DNA from 2 places in the Streptococcus sp. XMC genome. Region 2 is predicted to be linked to the other one. Evidence: predicted binding sites of a transcription regulator. Region 2 holds the regulator's gene; the other holds the start of a gene.
The links. The regulator CtsR, encoded in region 2, represses protease genes until heat stress. The targets are predictions, from matches to a motif close to TTGGTCAAAAAAGGTCAAANA.

Region 1: a site for CtsR is predicted at 1,515-1,535, ahead of LXO72_RS08660 (ATP-dependent Clp protease ATP-binding subunit). Genes of this name have one in related genera too.

What each region holds. Positions count from the first base shown of each region.
Region 1 is NZ_JAJTNQ010000005.1:46,908-50,327, reverse strand. Features, by position in the region: gene LXO72_RS08670 (bifunctional methylenetetrahydrofolate dehydrogenase/methenyltetrahydrofolate cyclohydrolase) at 105-959, opposite strand; gene LXO72_RS08665 (DUF1797 family protein) at 1,116-1,346, opposite strand; gene LXO72_RS08660 (ATP-dependent Clp protease ATP-binding subunit) at 1,576-3,420, shown strand, end outside.
Region 2 is NZ_JAJTNQ010000002.1:197,288-200,707, forward strand. Features, by position in the region: gene LXO72_RS05860 (ATP-dependent Clp protease ATP-binding subunit) at 1-1,358, opposite strand, end outside; gene LXO72_RS05865 (CtsR family transcriptional regulator) at 1,366-1,824, opposite strand; gene LXO72_RS05870 (alpha-L-fucosidase) at 2,056-3,420, opposite strand, start outside.

The DNA of each region.
Region 1 (3,420 bases), on a different contig from region 2:
ATCACGTTTAGACTAAAAAAAGGCAGGAAAGCAAGTTCCAACCTTCAAAATTTTTCTAATCATTCTACAGCTACAAACACTGTCCCGACTTCATCCAAGCTGGTTTATTTTTTCAAGGCCCGAACAGCTGCCTCATAGGTCTGAGACATGAGCATGGTAATCGTCATAGGACCAACGCCACCTGGTACTGGAGTGATGTAGCTCGCTAGAGGAGCTACCTGTTCATAGTCCACATCTCCACAGAGCTTCCCATTTTCGTCACGGTTCATACCGACATCAATAACGACAGCTCCCTCTTTAACAAAGTCAGCTGTAACAAAATTTGCACGACCGATTGCCACCACTAAGATATCGGCTTTTCTAGCAATTTTTGCCAAATGATGAGTCCGCGAATGGGTCAAGGTCACCGTTGCATTTTTTGCTAGAAGAAGCTGGGCCATTGGTTTTCCAACGATGTTGGAACGGCCAATGACGACTGCATTTTTCCCTTCGACATCAATATCGTATTCCCGGAACATTTCCATGATCCCAGCAGGAGTTGAGGGAACCATCACCGGATTACCTGCCCAAAGATGCCCCATATTGAGAGGGTGGAAGCCGTCGACATCCTTGTTGGGATCAATGGCTAGTAAGACAGCCTCATCATCGATATGTGCTGGTAGAGGCAACTGGACCAAAATACCATGCCAGAGTGGATCCTGATTGTAGCGGTCTATGAGGGCCAATAAGTCTTCTTGGGAAATACTCTCGGGCACTCGAACGACTTCACTTCGAAATCCTGCTGCCAAAGCTGACCGTTCTTTATTGCGGACATAGACCTGGCTAGCTGGGTTTTCTCCCACCAAAATCACCACCAAACCTGGGACCTGACCAGTCTCAGCCTTTAAGTGAGCGGTTTTTTCTGCTAATTCTCCCTGTAATTTTACTGCCAAGGCCTTCCCATCAATCACATGTGTCATCTCAATCTCTTTTCTATTCAATATCTTCTCTATTATATCAGATTTGTGAACCTGCTCCTAACACTTCTTGATTAGACAAGGTTATAAGAAGAAACTATAACTATTTTCTTCCAACAAAAAAGAGACTAGATGGTCTAGACTCTTGATTGATACTTCTTAGTACAACAATTCGTAGATTTCCATTGCGATTAAGTCAATGCTATCGAATGTATAGGTCTCACGCGCTTCTACATCACGAAGAGTAAATACTGATCCATTTTCTTCATCATAGTTGTAAGCTACTTCAGCAACTACAACTCCTTCACGTTCAAAATTACGTTTTAAGTTTCCACCGTCTTTCGTCATCGCTTCCAAACGGCTGATAATTCGTACCAAATGTGATTCCATTTTGATTCTCCTATTTACTTTCTACTCTTCTATTTTATCATAAAAGAAGGAGGAAATTCCAATAAAAATCAACTTTTCCACTATTTTCCTCTTTATTCCATGCCTAAAACCGGACTTCATACTAAATTCTTGCAAACTTTTAGAATACTGCTATAATGAAACTATAAAAGTTTGACTATTTCTGACCAATAGTTTTTACACTTTTTACCCTAGAGAAAGAGGTAAGAGAATGCTTTGTCAAAACTGTAAAATCAACGATTCAACCATTCATCTTTATACAAATGTGAATGGTCACCAACAACAAGTAGACCTTTGCCAGAACTGCTATCAAATTATGAAAACCGATCCTAACAATAGTCTCCTGGCAGGATTAAACCAACAAAATCGCGGAGGGCGGGATCCTTTTGAAGATTTCTTCAATCAACTGGGCAACTTCCAAGCTCCCCAAGAACCTCAAACGCCACCAACTCAATCTGGAGGGGGCTATGGTGGCGGAAATGGCTACGGTTCAAATGGGAACGGTCGTTCTTCAGGACCGAATAGAGCCCAAGCCAAACAACAACCAAAAGGCCTCTTAGAAGAGTTCGGAATCAATGTCACAGAAATTGCTCGTCGTGGCGATATCGATCCGGTCATTGGTCGTGATGAAGAGATTCTCCGTGTCATCGAAATTCTCAACCGTCGTACCAAAAACAACCCTGTCTTGATCGGTGAACCTGGTGTCGGGAAAACAGCTGTCGTAGAAGGGCTAGCCCAAAAGATTGTCGATGGGGATGTCCCTCATAAATTGCAAGGCAAGCAAGTTATTCGCTTAGACGTTGTTAGTCTTGTTCAAGGAACTGGGATCCGAGGCCAATTTGAAGAGCGCATGCAACAATTAATGGAGGAAATCCGTCGCCGTGAAGATGTGATTTTATTCATCGACGAAATTCATGAAATCGTCGGTGCTGGATCTGCTGGAGACGGCAACATGGATGCTGGAAATATCCTCAAACCAGCCCTCGCTCGTGGCGAATTGCAATTAGTCGGTGCGACAACACTTAATGAATACCGGATTATCGAGAAAGATGCGGCACTTGAACGCCGGATGCAACCCGTTAAGGTCGATGAGCCAACAGTTGAAGAAACTATCACCATCCTCAAAGGGATTCAAAAGAAATATGAGGACTACCACCACGTCCACTACACAGATGGTGCCATCGAAGCTGCAGCACTCCTCTCCAATCGCTATATCCAAGACCGCTTCTTGCCCGACAAGGCCATTGACCTCTTGGATGAAGCTGGCTCTAAGATGAATTTAACCCTCAATTTCGTCGATCCAAAGGTCATTGACCAACGCTTAATTGAAGCTGAAAATCTCAAAGCACAGGCGACGCGTGATGAAGATTTCGAAAAGGCTGCCTACTTCCGTGACCAAATCGCTAAGTACAAAGAAATGCAAGGGCAACAGGTCACTGACCAAGATACGCCAGTCATTAGCGAAAAGACCATCGAACACATCGTCGAACAAAAGACCAATATTCCAGTTGGAGATTTGAAAGAAAAAGAACAATCCCAATTGATCAACTTGGCAGCTGATTTGAAGGCTCATGTCATCGGCCAAGATGAGGCTGTTGAAAAAATTGCTAAGGCTATCCGTCGTAATCGGGTAGGACTTGGAACGCCCAACCGTCCAATCGGTAGCTTCCTCTTTGTTGGACCGACTGGCGTCGGAAAAACCGAGTTGTCCAAACAATTGGCTATCGAACTCTTCGGTTCTGCTGACAGTATGATTCGCTTTGATATGAGCGAATACATGGAGAAACATGCCGTTGCTAAACTGGTCGGCGCCCCTCCAGGATATGTTGGTTACGAAGAAGCTGGCCAGCTGACTGAAAAGGTGCGTCGCAACCCTTACTCTCTCATTCTCTTGGATGAGGTAGAAAAGGCCCATCCTGATGTCATGCATATGTTCCTCCAAGTCTTGGATGATGGTCGCTTGACAGATGGTCAAGGACGAACAGTAAGCTTCAAAGATACCATCATCATCATGACTTCCAATGCGGGAACTGGAAAAGCGGAGGCTAACGTCGGC
Region 2 (3,420 bases):
TGTCCCTTGAGCAAGGCCTGATCGGCAGCTGTCAAATCGGACTGAAGACCCGCTTGAGGTCCCTCGTTTTGCACGGTCGCTGCCGCCTCATCCAAAAGATCAATAGCTGAGTCTGGCAAGAGGCGACTGGTCAAATACCGATGGGCATAGACAACAGCTGTCTCAATGGCTGCATCCGTAATATGGACACGGTGGTGACGCTCATAGGTCTTCTTGAGCCCTTGTAAAATCGCGATGCTATCTGCGACAGAGGGTTGCTCAATCAAGACCTTAGCAAAGCGGCGTGACAAAGCGGCATCTTTTTCAATGTGTTTCTGGTATTCTTCTTGCGTAGTAGCCCCTACGGTCCGTAAGGTTCCACGGGCCAAGGCAGGCTTTAAGATATTGGCCGCATCCAAGGTGGAGTCAATCCCTGATCCAGATCCCATAATGGTATGGAGCTCATCGATGAAGAGAATGACATGGCCATCTTCTTCAATGTCATTGATGATGTTGTTCATCCGCTCTTCAAAATCTCCACGGAACCGCGTTCCTGCGACAACATTCATCAAGTCCAACTCTAAGACCCGCATTTTAGCCAGCTCCGTTGGAACATCGCCGCTGGCAATCCGTTGGGCCAAGCCCAAAGCCAGAGCAGTCTTTCCGACACCCGCATCTCCAACGAGGACCGGATTGTTTTTTGTTTTGCGGCTCAAAATCTGAATCATCCGCGAGATTTCTTGGCCCCGGCCAATCACCGGTTCCAAACTACCATTGCGAGCCATTTCTGTCAGATCTCGGGTGTAGTCTTCCAAACCACCACTGGTAGAGGCCGGCATGCCCATCATATTTCCCATGGTTTGACGGTTTGGTTGCTGGGCCCGATAGAGCGAACGAATAGCTTTCACAGCTTCCTTGTCCCAACCTGCTCTTTGTTCCAAGCTCTTACGAAGCTCGACGATTTTAATACCCTCTTCCTGATCATCATAGCGGAAGCCGACATACTCCAATACTTGAGAAGCCAAAGTTCCTCGCTCTAGTAAGAGCGCCAAGAGGACATGCTCTGTTCCAAGACTTTTGGCATGGACTGCCTGGGCAATCTCTTGGGACCGGTTCATGATTTCTTCGACACGGAAAGAAAAAGGAAATACCTCATAGCGGCCATCCCGTTGGTAGACTTGGCCCGTGATGTGCTCCGCCGCATCTTGAAAATCATCAATCTGCATAGGATAGTCACTTAAGACGGAACCAGCTACACTATAAGGATTATTGGCTAGGGCTACTAGGATATGCCAGGTATCTAGCGTTTGAGACTCAAAATGACCCGCCAAGATTTGAGCGGCTTCAATCGTTTCTAATAGGGCTTTTGAATAGTTCATAAGGAGATTACATTCCCTTTCTATCGACTTGTTGGATAATTTTTCGTAGGATATTGGCTCGTAAGCGATGGGCTTCACTTCCCAGAACCTCGTCTGTCGTCGTCACTGACAAAAGCTCTGCTTCTCTCTTTGTAAGGAGTTTTTCTTCAAATAGCATTTGAAGGATATCGCCAAAAACAGTCTGACTGATTTGTTCCCCGATACTTGCGCCAAGCTCTTTTAGCATCTGGTGTTGGTCTGAAAATTGGACCTTGCCAATCCGGATGTACCCTCCGCCTCCACGCTTGCTCTCTACGATGTAGCCTCGACTTTCGGTGAAGCGGGTCTTGATCACATAATTGATTTGACTAGGAACAACTTGGAAAACATCCGCTAATTCGCTTCTCTTGAGCTCTGCGATGCCTGCTTGAGCCAGTAGCGACTTGATATAGGCCTCAATGCTATCTGATGTATTTTTACTTGCCATGATGCTCCTTTCTAACCTTTTCATTCTAGATGAGCCCTCTGCTTTTCAGAGGATCAAAAATGGTCTCATCATCCATGATGTCATTATTGACCTTATCTGACTATTATACAATTTTTGCGCCTGTAAATAAAGCAAAGACTACGTCGAGATAGAATCTGAAGACCCCTTGTTGGTAGCCAGAAGGAGGCCAAAAAAGAGGCTAGCCATTGCTAACCTCTTCTAGAAGGGGCATTAGGATTTCCGACGAGCGAATTTTACTCTTCCGCCTAAGAAGCCTAAGCCGAGTAGTCCGATCCAGGCTAAGAAACTTGCCTTCTCTGATCCTGTCTGTGGCAGTTTTTCTTGGGACGGCACAGGGTCCGGAGTTACAGCTTCTACCACAGGAGAAAGAGGAGTTTCTTTCAAAGCCGTCGGTGTCAACAGCCGAGAAATTCCACTTTCTTTTTTATCTTCTGGTGGAAGGAGCGGTTTCGTTTCTTGTGAGTCTTCACTTGGACTTGTTGGTAGCGGTACTTCGGGAATAATAGGACTTTCTTCCACTTCCTTTGTTCCGACTTCTGTGATCTGGTCCCGGGCCTCCACCTCGACAAAGACATCGACTTCTTTCCGAATTTCTTTGCTTTCTTCTTGTCGAACCTCGATCAATTTCAGCCGGCGTCCAACCTTCCCTGCTTGAAGGATCCGGCTTTCGCCCTTGGCTAAATCCTTGTTTTCACGCGTTTGACTCTCAAATGGAATCTCCTCCGCTTCGATGAGCAGTTCTGGTTTTTCAAGAATCAAATCCCGAACACCTTCGTCTGGGCGTGTCTGCATCAGCGGTTCATAATTGCGAGCATCTTCTAAGATGGTTGCAAGGGCTTCTACTTGATTCGCTGCAGCAACCAAATCTGGGCGCTCTTGATCCAACAACTGAGTCAAATCCGTCAATTGTCCTTGAACCGTCGGTTTGAGGTCTGCTTTCAAGCGTTCGAGAGAAGTAGCCTTGATCTTTTCTACTCCTTTTCTGATGATCTGTTGCAGCTCTTCTTGACTGAGCAACTGGCTATCTTTCCCTGATAGGATAAATCGGTCTACCTGGATGGCTCTGGATGACTGAGGGTCATTGAGGGCTGGATCCAGGTGCAAGCGTAGCTGGTGGTAGCCTTTTGCTAGACCTTGTAGATTGACCAAACTCTGGTCGAGTTTGCGTTGGTCTCCATAGCCACTGAAGTAATGGTCACCTTCGATCTCATAATCATGGCCACGACCTTCCTCGAAGGCCATTTCTTTTCCATCCAGGGTGACGCTGTAGAGTCCATGACTTGGATCAACCACTCCTCGAACCTCCACACCTGTGCCCTTAAAGGTAATGGTCACTTCAATGTGTTTCTTGCCTTCCTCATCGGTCACTTGGTTAAAGCTCGACCAGGATTCTGTTCCATTTGAGAAGTTTGGATTGTCTGTCTCGTGGTGCCAGCCCTCACTGTAGTGCAGTTTTGGATCTTGGTCATCTACTTCTTTGCGATTTTCTGGAAGCAGGTCCTCGTTCATTACTTGGACTGTCAGTTCTGGAATAAAGCCGACTAGACTTCCTTGATCCGGATGCAACAATTTGAC